2 regions of the Ensifer sp. ENS07 genome follow, and region 2 is predicted to be linked to the other one. Evidence: riboswitches for the same ligand, from Rfam matches in the RefSeq annotation. Region 2 holds a riboswitch; the other holds the start of a gene.
What was found. Region 2 has a riboswitch for thiamine pyrophosphate ahead of thiC (phosphomethylpyrimidine synthase ThiC). Riboswitches for the same ligand answer to the same signal wherever they lie in the genome.

Region 1: another riboswitch for thiamine pyrophosphate. It lies ahead of thiB (thiamine ABC transporter substrate binding subunit); the one in region 2 lies ahead of thiC (phosphomethylpyrimidine synthase ThiC).

Annotation. Positions count from the first base shown of each region.
Region 1 covers NZ_JACVBE010000010.1:173,714-177,922, reverse strand. The annotation lists gene IB277_RS26045 (ABC-F family ATP-binding cassette domain-containing protein) at 1-615, opposite strand, end outside; gene IB277_RS26040 (thiamine diphosphokinase) at 619-1,269, opposite strand; gene IB277_RS26035 (GNAT family N-acetyltransferase) at 1,354-1,839, opposite strand; TPP riboswitch at 1,975-2,093, shown strand; gene thiB (thiamine ABC transporter substrate binding subunit) at 2,145-3,173, shown strand; gene thiP (thiamine/thiamine pyrophosphate ABC transporter permease ThiP) at 3,181-4,209, shown strand, end outside.
Region 2 covers NZ_JACVBE010000009.1:184,334-188,542, reverse strand. The annotation lists gene thiC (phosphomethylpyrimidine synthase ThiC) at 233-2,056, opposite strand; TPP riboswitch at 2,147-2,275, opposite strand; gene IB277_RS24830 (sigma-54 dependent transcriptional regulator) at 2,373-3,737, opposite strand; gene IB277_RS24825 (ATP-binding protein) at 3,741-4,209, opposite strand, start outside.

The sequences.
Region 1 (4,209 bases), on a different contig from region 2:
CTCGAAATGGGCAAAGCCGCGGTCGAGCCGCCGCGACTGGCCACGGTCGAGCCAGACGGTCGCGGTCGAGACCTTCTCCAGGAAGCGCCGGTCGTGCGAGATCAGAACGAGCGCCGAACGGCTGCGGATCAGTTCGTCTTCCAGCCATTCGATCGTCGGCAGATCGAGATGGTTGGTCGGCTCGTCGAGCAGCAGGATATCCGGCTCCGGCGCCATGACACGGGCAAGCGCCGCGCGACGCGCCTCACCGCCCGAAAGGCGCTTCGGGTCTTCCTCGCCGGTCAACCCCAGGTGCTGCAGCAGATAGGCGACGCGATAGGGATCGTCACTCGGGCCGAGTCCTGCCTCGGCATAGGTCTGCACCGTGTCGTAGCCGTCGAAATCCGGCGCCTGGTGCAGATAGCGGATGGTCGCGGAGGGATGGCGGAAGATTTCGCCCGACTGCGCCTCGGCCAGGCCCGCGGCAATCTTCATCAGCGTCGACTTGCCCGAGCCGTTGCGGCCGACCAGACAGATGCGGTCGCCCGGTTCGACTTGAAAATTGGCGCCGGCTAGCAGCGGCGCGCCGCCGAAGGTGAGGAAGATGTCGTCGAGTTTCAGAATGGGAGGCGCCAAGGCTCAGGCTCCGGAAAGATCATAGGGGCGGGCGAGCACAATGGCGCGACCGCTCTGGAGAGTGAAGCGAAGGGGACCCTCCGCAACGTTGGAAACGGTTCGGGACGAGCCGAACGGCAAGGTGAAATCGTCGAGCGGATAGCGCGCATTGACGATCGAAAGACCGGTAAGCTCGGTCAACCCGAGCACCGAGAAGAGGCAGCCCTTGGGTAGGTCGAGGTCGAGCGAGCCGGCCAGCAGCGGATAGGCCTCTTCCTCGCCCGAGGTCATCAACACGGAAAGGCCACGCTCGGCAAGGGCGACGGCATGCAGCAGGTGCATGAAGGCGTGATCGCTGCGGGTACCGCCGAGGGCGCCGGCGAAAATCAGGCGATCGGCTCCACGCGACAGCGCCGCCTCGACCGCGATCTCCCCGTCCGTCGCGGCCTTCGCCGCCGGATAGGGCTCGCGCGGGACGGAGGCGTAGTCCGCAAGAAGGGCTTCCTCGGTCGAGTCGAAATCACCGACCCAGACATCCGGCACGATGCCGAGCAATCGGGCATGGCGCATGCCGCCGTCAGCCGCAATGAAGCGACTTGCGGCCAGCTGGTGAGCCAGCCGGTCGGTCAGCGAAAGGGCGCCGCCAAGCAGAATGGTGAAGGTCGATCGAGCCATGGCAAAGCCCATAGCGCAAAGGACCGCCGAAGGAAAACGAAGAAAACCGTCGAACGAGCGGTTCTCGATATTTTGGTCAGACCATCAATGCCCCTCGGGCACCGGATCGGGAAAAAGCATGCCGGCATAAATGCCGGGGGTCGAATCCGGAATTTCGACGGCGCCGGCCACCCGCTCGTAGAACTTCGCCGGCCCGACGCCGCCGATAATCGCGTAGCCATAGCCGGCCTCGCGCATGGCCGTGAGGCTTGCAAGCAACAGTGCCTCACCGATCCCCTGCCCGCGCATGCTTTCGTCGACGCCGGTCGGACCGAAGAAGCCGAGTGCCGTTACGTCGTGGCAGGAAAAGCCGACGATCTTTTCGTCATGGACAGCGACGTGCATGCGCGTCGGGGTGGAGGAAAAGGCGGCTTCCGCCTCGCCCGCCCATCCGGCACCGAAAGTCTTTTCAATCCAGGAAACGACCAGGCGGCGCTCCGGCGCCATGGCGCGGCGAATGCTGATGCCAAGGCCAAGCTTCGACTGAGGTTCAGCCGGCAGGGCATAAAGTCGAACAAGCATATCGGGCATGACATTTCCTCCTCGCTGCCGTTGTGTAGCGCAGTTGGCGGCATACGCAAACACGAGCCATTGTGCTGGCCAGGCGTCCCCTTGCTTCGCCGTAAACATCGCTTGCCATGGGACCGAGGCAGCGGTAAATCTCTTGCCGCTCTAACGGGGTGCCTCCCGACCGCATTGCGGCCGGAGGCTGAGAGGCGTCAAAACGCCAACCCGCGGAACCTGATCCGGCTCATACCGGCGGAGGGATTAGACGCGATCGGATCGATACGCCCTTTTCCCATGCAACAACGAACTTTGGGAGAGAGGTCCTCGCCATGTCCAATTCATCGCAACTTAAATTCTTTAGCCGGCTAGCCCTTGCGACGGCCGCGAGCCTTGTTTTCTCCGGCGCCGCGACCGCCGCCGACAAGACGCTGACGGTGTACACCTATGAGAGCTTTATCACCGAATGGGGCCCGGGCGCCAAGGTCGCAGAAGCCTTCGAGAAGACCTGCGAATGCAAGGTCAACTATGTCGGCGTGGCCGACGGCGTCGAGCTGCTCACCCGCCTGAAGCTCGAAGGCGAGGCTTCCAAGGCCGACATCGTGCTTGGCCTCGACACCAACCTCGTTGCGGAAGCCAAGGCAACGGGCTTCTTCGCGCCGCACGGCGTCGAGGCAACCGGCGTCACCGTTCCCGGCAACTTCTCCGACGACACGTTCCTGCCCTATGACTACGGCCACTTCGCCGTCGTCTACGACACCGAGACGCTGAAGACGCCGCCGAAGAGCCTGAAGGAGCTGGTAGAAGGCGACCCGTCGCAGAAGATCGTCATCGAGGATCCGCGTACGTCGACGCCGGGCCTCGGCCTCCTGCTCTGGGTCAAGGCCGTCTATGGCGATGAGGCGGGTGCCGCCTGGACGAAGCTGAAGGACCGCGTTCTGACCGTCACCCCCGGCTGGTCGGAAGCCTATGGCCTCTTCACCAAGGGCGAGGCGCCGATGGTGCTGTCCTACACCACGTCGCCGGCCTACCACATGGTCGCGGAAAACACCGAGCGCTATCAGGCCGCTGCCTTCTCCGAAGGGCACTACATCCAGATCGAAGTCGCCGGCATGACCAAGAACGCCAAGGAGCCGGAACTGGCAAAGCAGTTCCTCGCCTTCATGACCGGTCCGGACTTCCAGTCGATCATCCCGACGACGAACTGGATGATGCCGGTCGCAGCGACCAAGGAGCCGCTGCCGGACGCCTTCAATAAGCTGGTCAAGCCGGAAAACACCTTCCTCCTGCCCTCGGAGGACGTCGCCAAGAACCGCAAGGCCTGGATCGACGAATGGCTTGCCGCCATGAGCAAGAACTGAGGCCGGATTGTTCGCACTGCGCGAAAATCGTATGACAGTGGTCGCCGGGGCAGCCTGCCTCGGCGTCTTCGTCCTTTTCGTCGGTCTTGCGATCGTCGCCTTGCTGAGCCAGACGGGCGGCGCGAGCGACGATGCGCTGTTCGACGCCTACATCTGGCGCGTCACCCGCTTCACGCTGCTGCAGGCGACCCTCTCGACGTTGCTGTCCGTGCTCTTTGCCATCCCCGTCGCCCGGGCGCTAGCGCGACGACCGCAGTTCCCCGGCCGCATCTGGCTGCTGCGCTTGATGGCGCTGCCACTCGGACTGCCGGTTCTGGTTGGCGCACTCGGGCTGATCGAGATCTGGGGGCGGCAGGGTTTCCTCAATTCCGGCCTACGCTGGCTCGGCCTCGCGCAGCCCGTCAGCATTTACGGCCTGTTCGGCATCCTGCTTGCCCACGTCTTCTTCAACATGCCGCTTGCAGCGCGCCTGTTCCTGGCCGGGCTCGAGCGCATCCCCGCCGAATACTGGCGCAGCGCCGCCAATCTCGGCATGCCGTCACGCGCACTCTTTCGCTTCATCGAATGGCCCGTGCTGCGCGGCCTCCTGCCGGGTGCCGCCGGCCTCGTCTTCATGCTCTGCGCCACCAGCTTCACCCTCGTGCTGACGCTCGGCGGCGGGCCTGCGGCCAGCACAATCGAAGTGGCGATCTACCAGGCGCTGCGTTTCGATTTCGATCCGCCGCGCGCGATCGCGCTGTCAGCCCTGCAGATCGCCATGACCGGCCTGCTGCTGCTCCTGCTTCGTCATCTGGCGACCGAGCCGGAAGAGGGCATGACCGGTGGCCGCACTGTGCGCCGTTTCGATGGCGCGTCAAGGATCGCGCGCCTGAGTGATGGCACCTGGATCACGCTTGCCTTTCTGTTTCTCGGCGCGCCGCTGGTCGCGGTTCTCATCTCCGGACTCGAAGCCGATCTGCTGAAGCTCGCCCGCGATCCGGCGGTGCACCGGGCGCTGCGGACGAGTGCGGCAATCGCGCTCGCCTCGGCACTCGCC
Region 2 (4,209 bases):
AGATGATCGCCCTCATCGCTGAGGCGTCGCGAGAGGGACAGAGGACGTTGCATGTTTGTTGATTGAACGGGGTCGTTGGCGCGCCTCCCACCCTCCGTCATGCTCGGCTCAAGCCCAAGCATGACGGAGGAGGAGAGCCTTGGCGATCGCCGCTTCCGCTTCCGAGGCGGGAGGCGCAGCCCTGAGTGAACTGAAGGGGCCGTGACTGGCCCCTTCAACGAGTCTCTGTCGTCTACTCGGCCGCGCCAGCCGCCCCTTCCACCGGCATATAGAGGTCGCCGCCCTCGCGGTATTTCGCGGCCATTGCCTCCAGGCCTTCCTTCTGCGCTTCTGCGCGGATGTCGTGCGAGATCCGCATCGAGCAGAATTTCGGGCCGCACATGGAGCAGAAATGCGCGACCTTGTGCGCTTCCTTCGGCAGTGTCTCGTCGTGGAAGTTACGGGCCGTCTCCGGGTCGAGCGAGAGGTTGAACTGGTCCTCCCAGCGGAATTCGAAGCGCGCGCGCGACAGCGCGTCGTCGCGCACCTGGGCGGCCGGATGGCCCTTGGCGAGATCGGCGGCATGGGCGGCGATCTTGTAGGTGATGACGCCGACCTTGACGTCGTTGCGATCGGGAAGACCCAGATGCTCCTTCGGCGTGACGTAGCAGAGCATGGCGGTGCCGAACCAGCCGATCATCGCCGCGCCGATGCCCGACGTGATGTGGTCGTAGCCGGGCGCAATGTCCGTCGTCAGCGGTCCGAGTGTGTAGAACGGCGCCTCGCCGCAGACGGCGAGTTGCTTGTCCATGTTCTCCTTGATCTTGTGCATCGGCACGTGGCCGGGGCCTTCGATCATCACCTGACAATCCTTGGCCCAGGCGATCTTGGTGAGCTCGCCGAGCGTTTCGAGTTCGGCGAATTGTGCCGCGTCGTTGGCATCGGCGATCGAGCCGGGGCGCAGGCCGTCGCCGAGCGAGAAGGAGACGTCATAGGCGCGGCAGATGTCGCAGATTTCCTCGAAATGCTCGTAAAGGAAGCTCTCGCGATGGTGATGCAGACACCACTTGGCCATGATCGAGCCGCCGCGCGAAACGATGCCGGTGACGCGATCGACGGTGAGCGGGATGTAGTGCAGCCGGACGCCGGCATGGATGGTGAAATAGTCGACGCCCTGTTCAGCCTGCTCGATCAGCGTGTCGCGATAGACTTCCCAGGTGAGGTCCTCGGCAATGCCGTTGACCTTTTCCAGCGCCTGGTAAAGCGGCACGGTGCCGATCGGAACCGGTGAGTTGCGGATGATCCATTCGCGGATGTTGTGGATGTTGCGGCCGGTCGAAAGGTCCATGACGGTGTCGGCGCCCCAGCGCGTCGCCCAGACCATCTTTTCGACCTCTTCCGCCATCGACGAGGTGACGGCGGAGTTGCCGATATTGGCATTGATCTTCACCAGAAAATTACGGCCGATGATCATCGGCTCGGATTCCGGATGGTTGATGTTGGCAGGCAGGATCGCGCGGCCGCTGGCAATTTCCTGGCGCACGAATTCGGGTGTCACGTGATCGGGGACGTGGGCGCCGAAGCTCTCGCCGTCGCGGACTTTCGCACGCGCCGCGTCGCGGCCGAGATTTTCGCGGATCGCCACGAACTCCATTTCCGGCGTGATGATGCCGGCGCGGGCATAGGCAAGCTGGGTCACTGCGCGGCCGCCCGTGGCCTTCAGCGGCGCATGCTGGAACGGGAAGGTCGGTGTCAGCCTGTCGCCGCTCACAAAGCCGTTGTCCTCGGGGCGGACCACGCGTCCCTCATAGGTTTCCACATCGCCGCGGTCGACGATCCAGTTGCGGCGCAGCCGCGGCAGGCCGTCCTCGATGCGGATCTCGGCGTCGTCGGCGGTGTAGGCGCCGGAGGAATCATAGACCGTAACCGGTTGCTCGCCCGACGTCGGGTGGAGCGCAATCTCGCGCATCGGCACGCGGATATCCGGATGAAGCACGCCCGGCTTGTGGATCTTGCGGGAGGCGGGAAGCGGTCCTTGCGTGACCGTGAGGGCTGCGGGTTTGGTGGCAATATTCATGACGAGGCTCCAAGTTTGCAATTGGAGACCCAGTTCTGATGCCGGAAAGATGAAAGACGCTCCGCCAGATGCTGGACGCACGGAATCCTGGCTTCGATATCTGCACCGTCCCTACGCCAGTATGAACTGGATCAGGTTCAACGGGTCACTGCGCCACAGCCGGCAAGCCGGCCATCCAGCAGAATCTCAGCCCCTTGCGGGACCCCCCTGGTGAATGCCTAGATCATAGCCATCGATCGGCCCGGGTCGTCAAGCGTGAATTCGCCTGCCGACAAAGATGCACCTATTGCGTGTGGTGACGGATTCGGGTTTGACGCTAGCGGCCGGCCTTTTCCGGTGCGGCCCGCTCGGCGTAATCGGCACGGTTGATGCCGTGGCGCTGGAGCTTGTCGTAGAATGTCTTGCGCGGAATGCCGAGCGCCTCGATCGTCGCCTTGACGTCGCCGCGCTGAGCCCGCAACACCTCTTTCAGGATCTCCGCCTCGTAGCGTTCGAGCCGTTCCGGGAGCGCAAATCCAGGCTGTTCGGCGGGCGCAATCGGCTGTCCCAGCGGACCTTCGACACCAAGCGCCACGCGTTCTGCAAAGTGCGAGAGCTCGCGCACATTGCCCGGCCAGGCATGCGTCATCAGATGTCTCTGCACGGCCGATGTGACCACAGGCGCGTCGCGCTTGAAGCGCTCGGCCGCCCGGGTCAGGAAGTGCGAGAAGAGCAGCGGGATATCGTCTCGGCGTTCGCGCAGCGGTGGGATCGACAGCGTTACGACATTCAATCTAAAGTAGAGGTCTTCCCGGAAATCGCCGCGCTGCGCCGGGTCGCCAAGATCGATTTTGGCAGCCGCGATGACGCGGATATCGACCGGACGAACCTGGTTGGTGCCAAGCGGCGTGATTTCGCGCGCTTCCAGAACGCGCAGCATCTTCACTTGAGTCGCCGGTGGCATCGCCTCGATCTCGTCGAGGAACAGCGTGCCGCCGCTCGCATGCTCGATCCGGCCGATGCGCTTCTTCAAGGCGCCGGTGAAGGCGCCCTGTTCGTGGCCGAAGAGTTCGCTTTCGATCACCGTTTCGGGCAGCGCCCCGCAATTCAGCGCCACGAAGTTGCCGTTGCGGCGTCGGCTCCAATTGTGGAGCAGCGTCGCCACCACCTCCTTGCCGCTGCCCGTCTCGCCGGCGACGAGCACGTCGACATCGGTATCGGCAATGTGCCGGATCGTCTGGCGCAAACGTTCCATGACCGGCGTCTGGCCGATCAGCGGCAGGCTGTCGCCGGCCGTCTCGGCGGCCCGTTTCAGCGCGCGGTTTTCCATCACGAGCCGGCGTTTTTCCAGCGCGCGATGCACGCTCTGCACCAGCCGGTCGGCGGCAAAGGGTTTGGGGATGAAGTCGTAGACGCCATCCTGCAGCGCCTGCACTGCCATCGGGATGTCGCCATGGCCGGTCACCAGGATCACCGGCAGATCCGCGTCGAAAGCTTCGATGCGGCGGAAGAAGGCGAGGCCGTCGATGCCCGGCATGCGGATATCGCTGACGACGACTCCGTCGAAATTCGCATCCAGCGTCTTCAACGCTTCGGCAGCGCTGGCAAAAGGGGTAACGGCGAGGCTGGCGAGTTCCAGCGTCTGCGTCATCGCCTTGCGCAGGTGGTTGTCGTCGTCGACGAGATAGACGGTCGGCTGCATCGCTCAGGCCCTCTTCAGGCGAACCGTGAAGACGGTGCCCCTGTCGCTGGTTTCGACGGTGATATCGCCGCCATAGTCGGCGACGATCTCCTTGGAGATGGCAAGGCCGAGGCCGAGCCCTTCATCCTTCGAGGTGTTGAACGGCGTGAACAGATCCTCGTGGATGTGCAGGGGAATGCCTGGGCCGTTATCGGCAACGACGAGCAAAACCGTACCCGAGGGACCGTCCTCGCAGCGCACGCGGATCTCGGCGCCGCTGCGCGTGCCGAGCGCTTCCAGGGCATTTTGCAAAAGGTTGATCAGCACCTGCTCGAGCCGGATGCGGCTGCCGAGGACGCTGAGGCCATTTTCCGGCAGGTCGATGACGATCGCATCCATGCGGCCGGCAAAGCGGCTGCGCAGCAACATCATCGCCCCCTCGATCACGTCGCGCATGGGCGTCGGCTCGGCGACGAAGCGGCCCTTGCGAGCG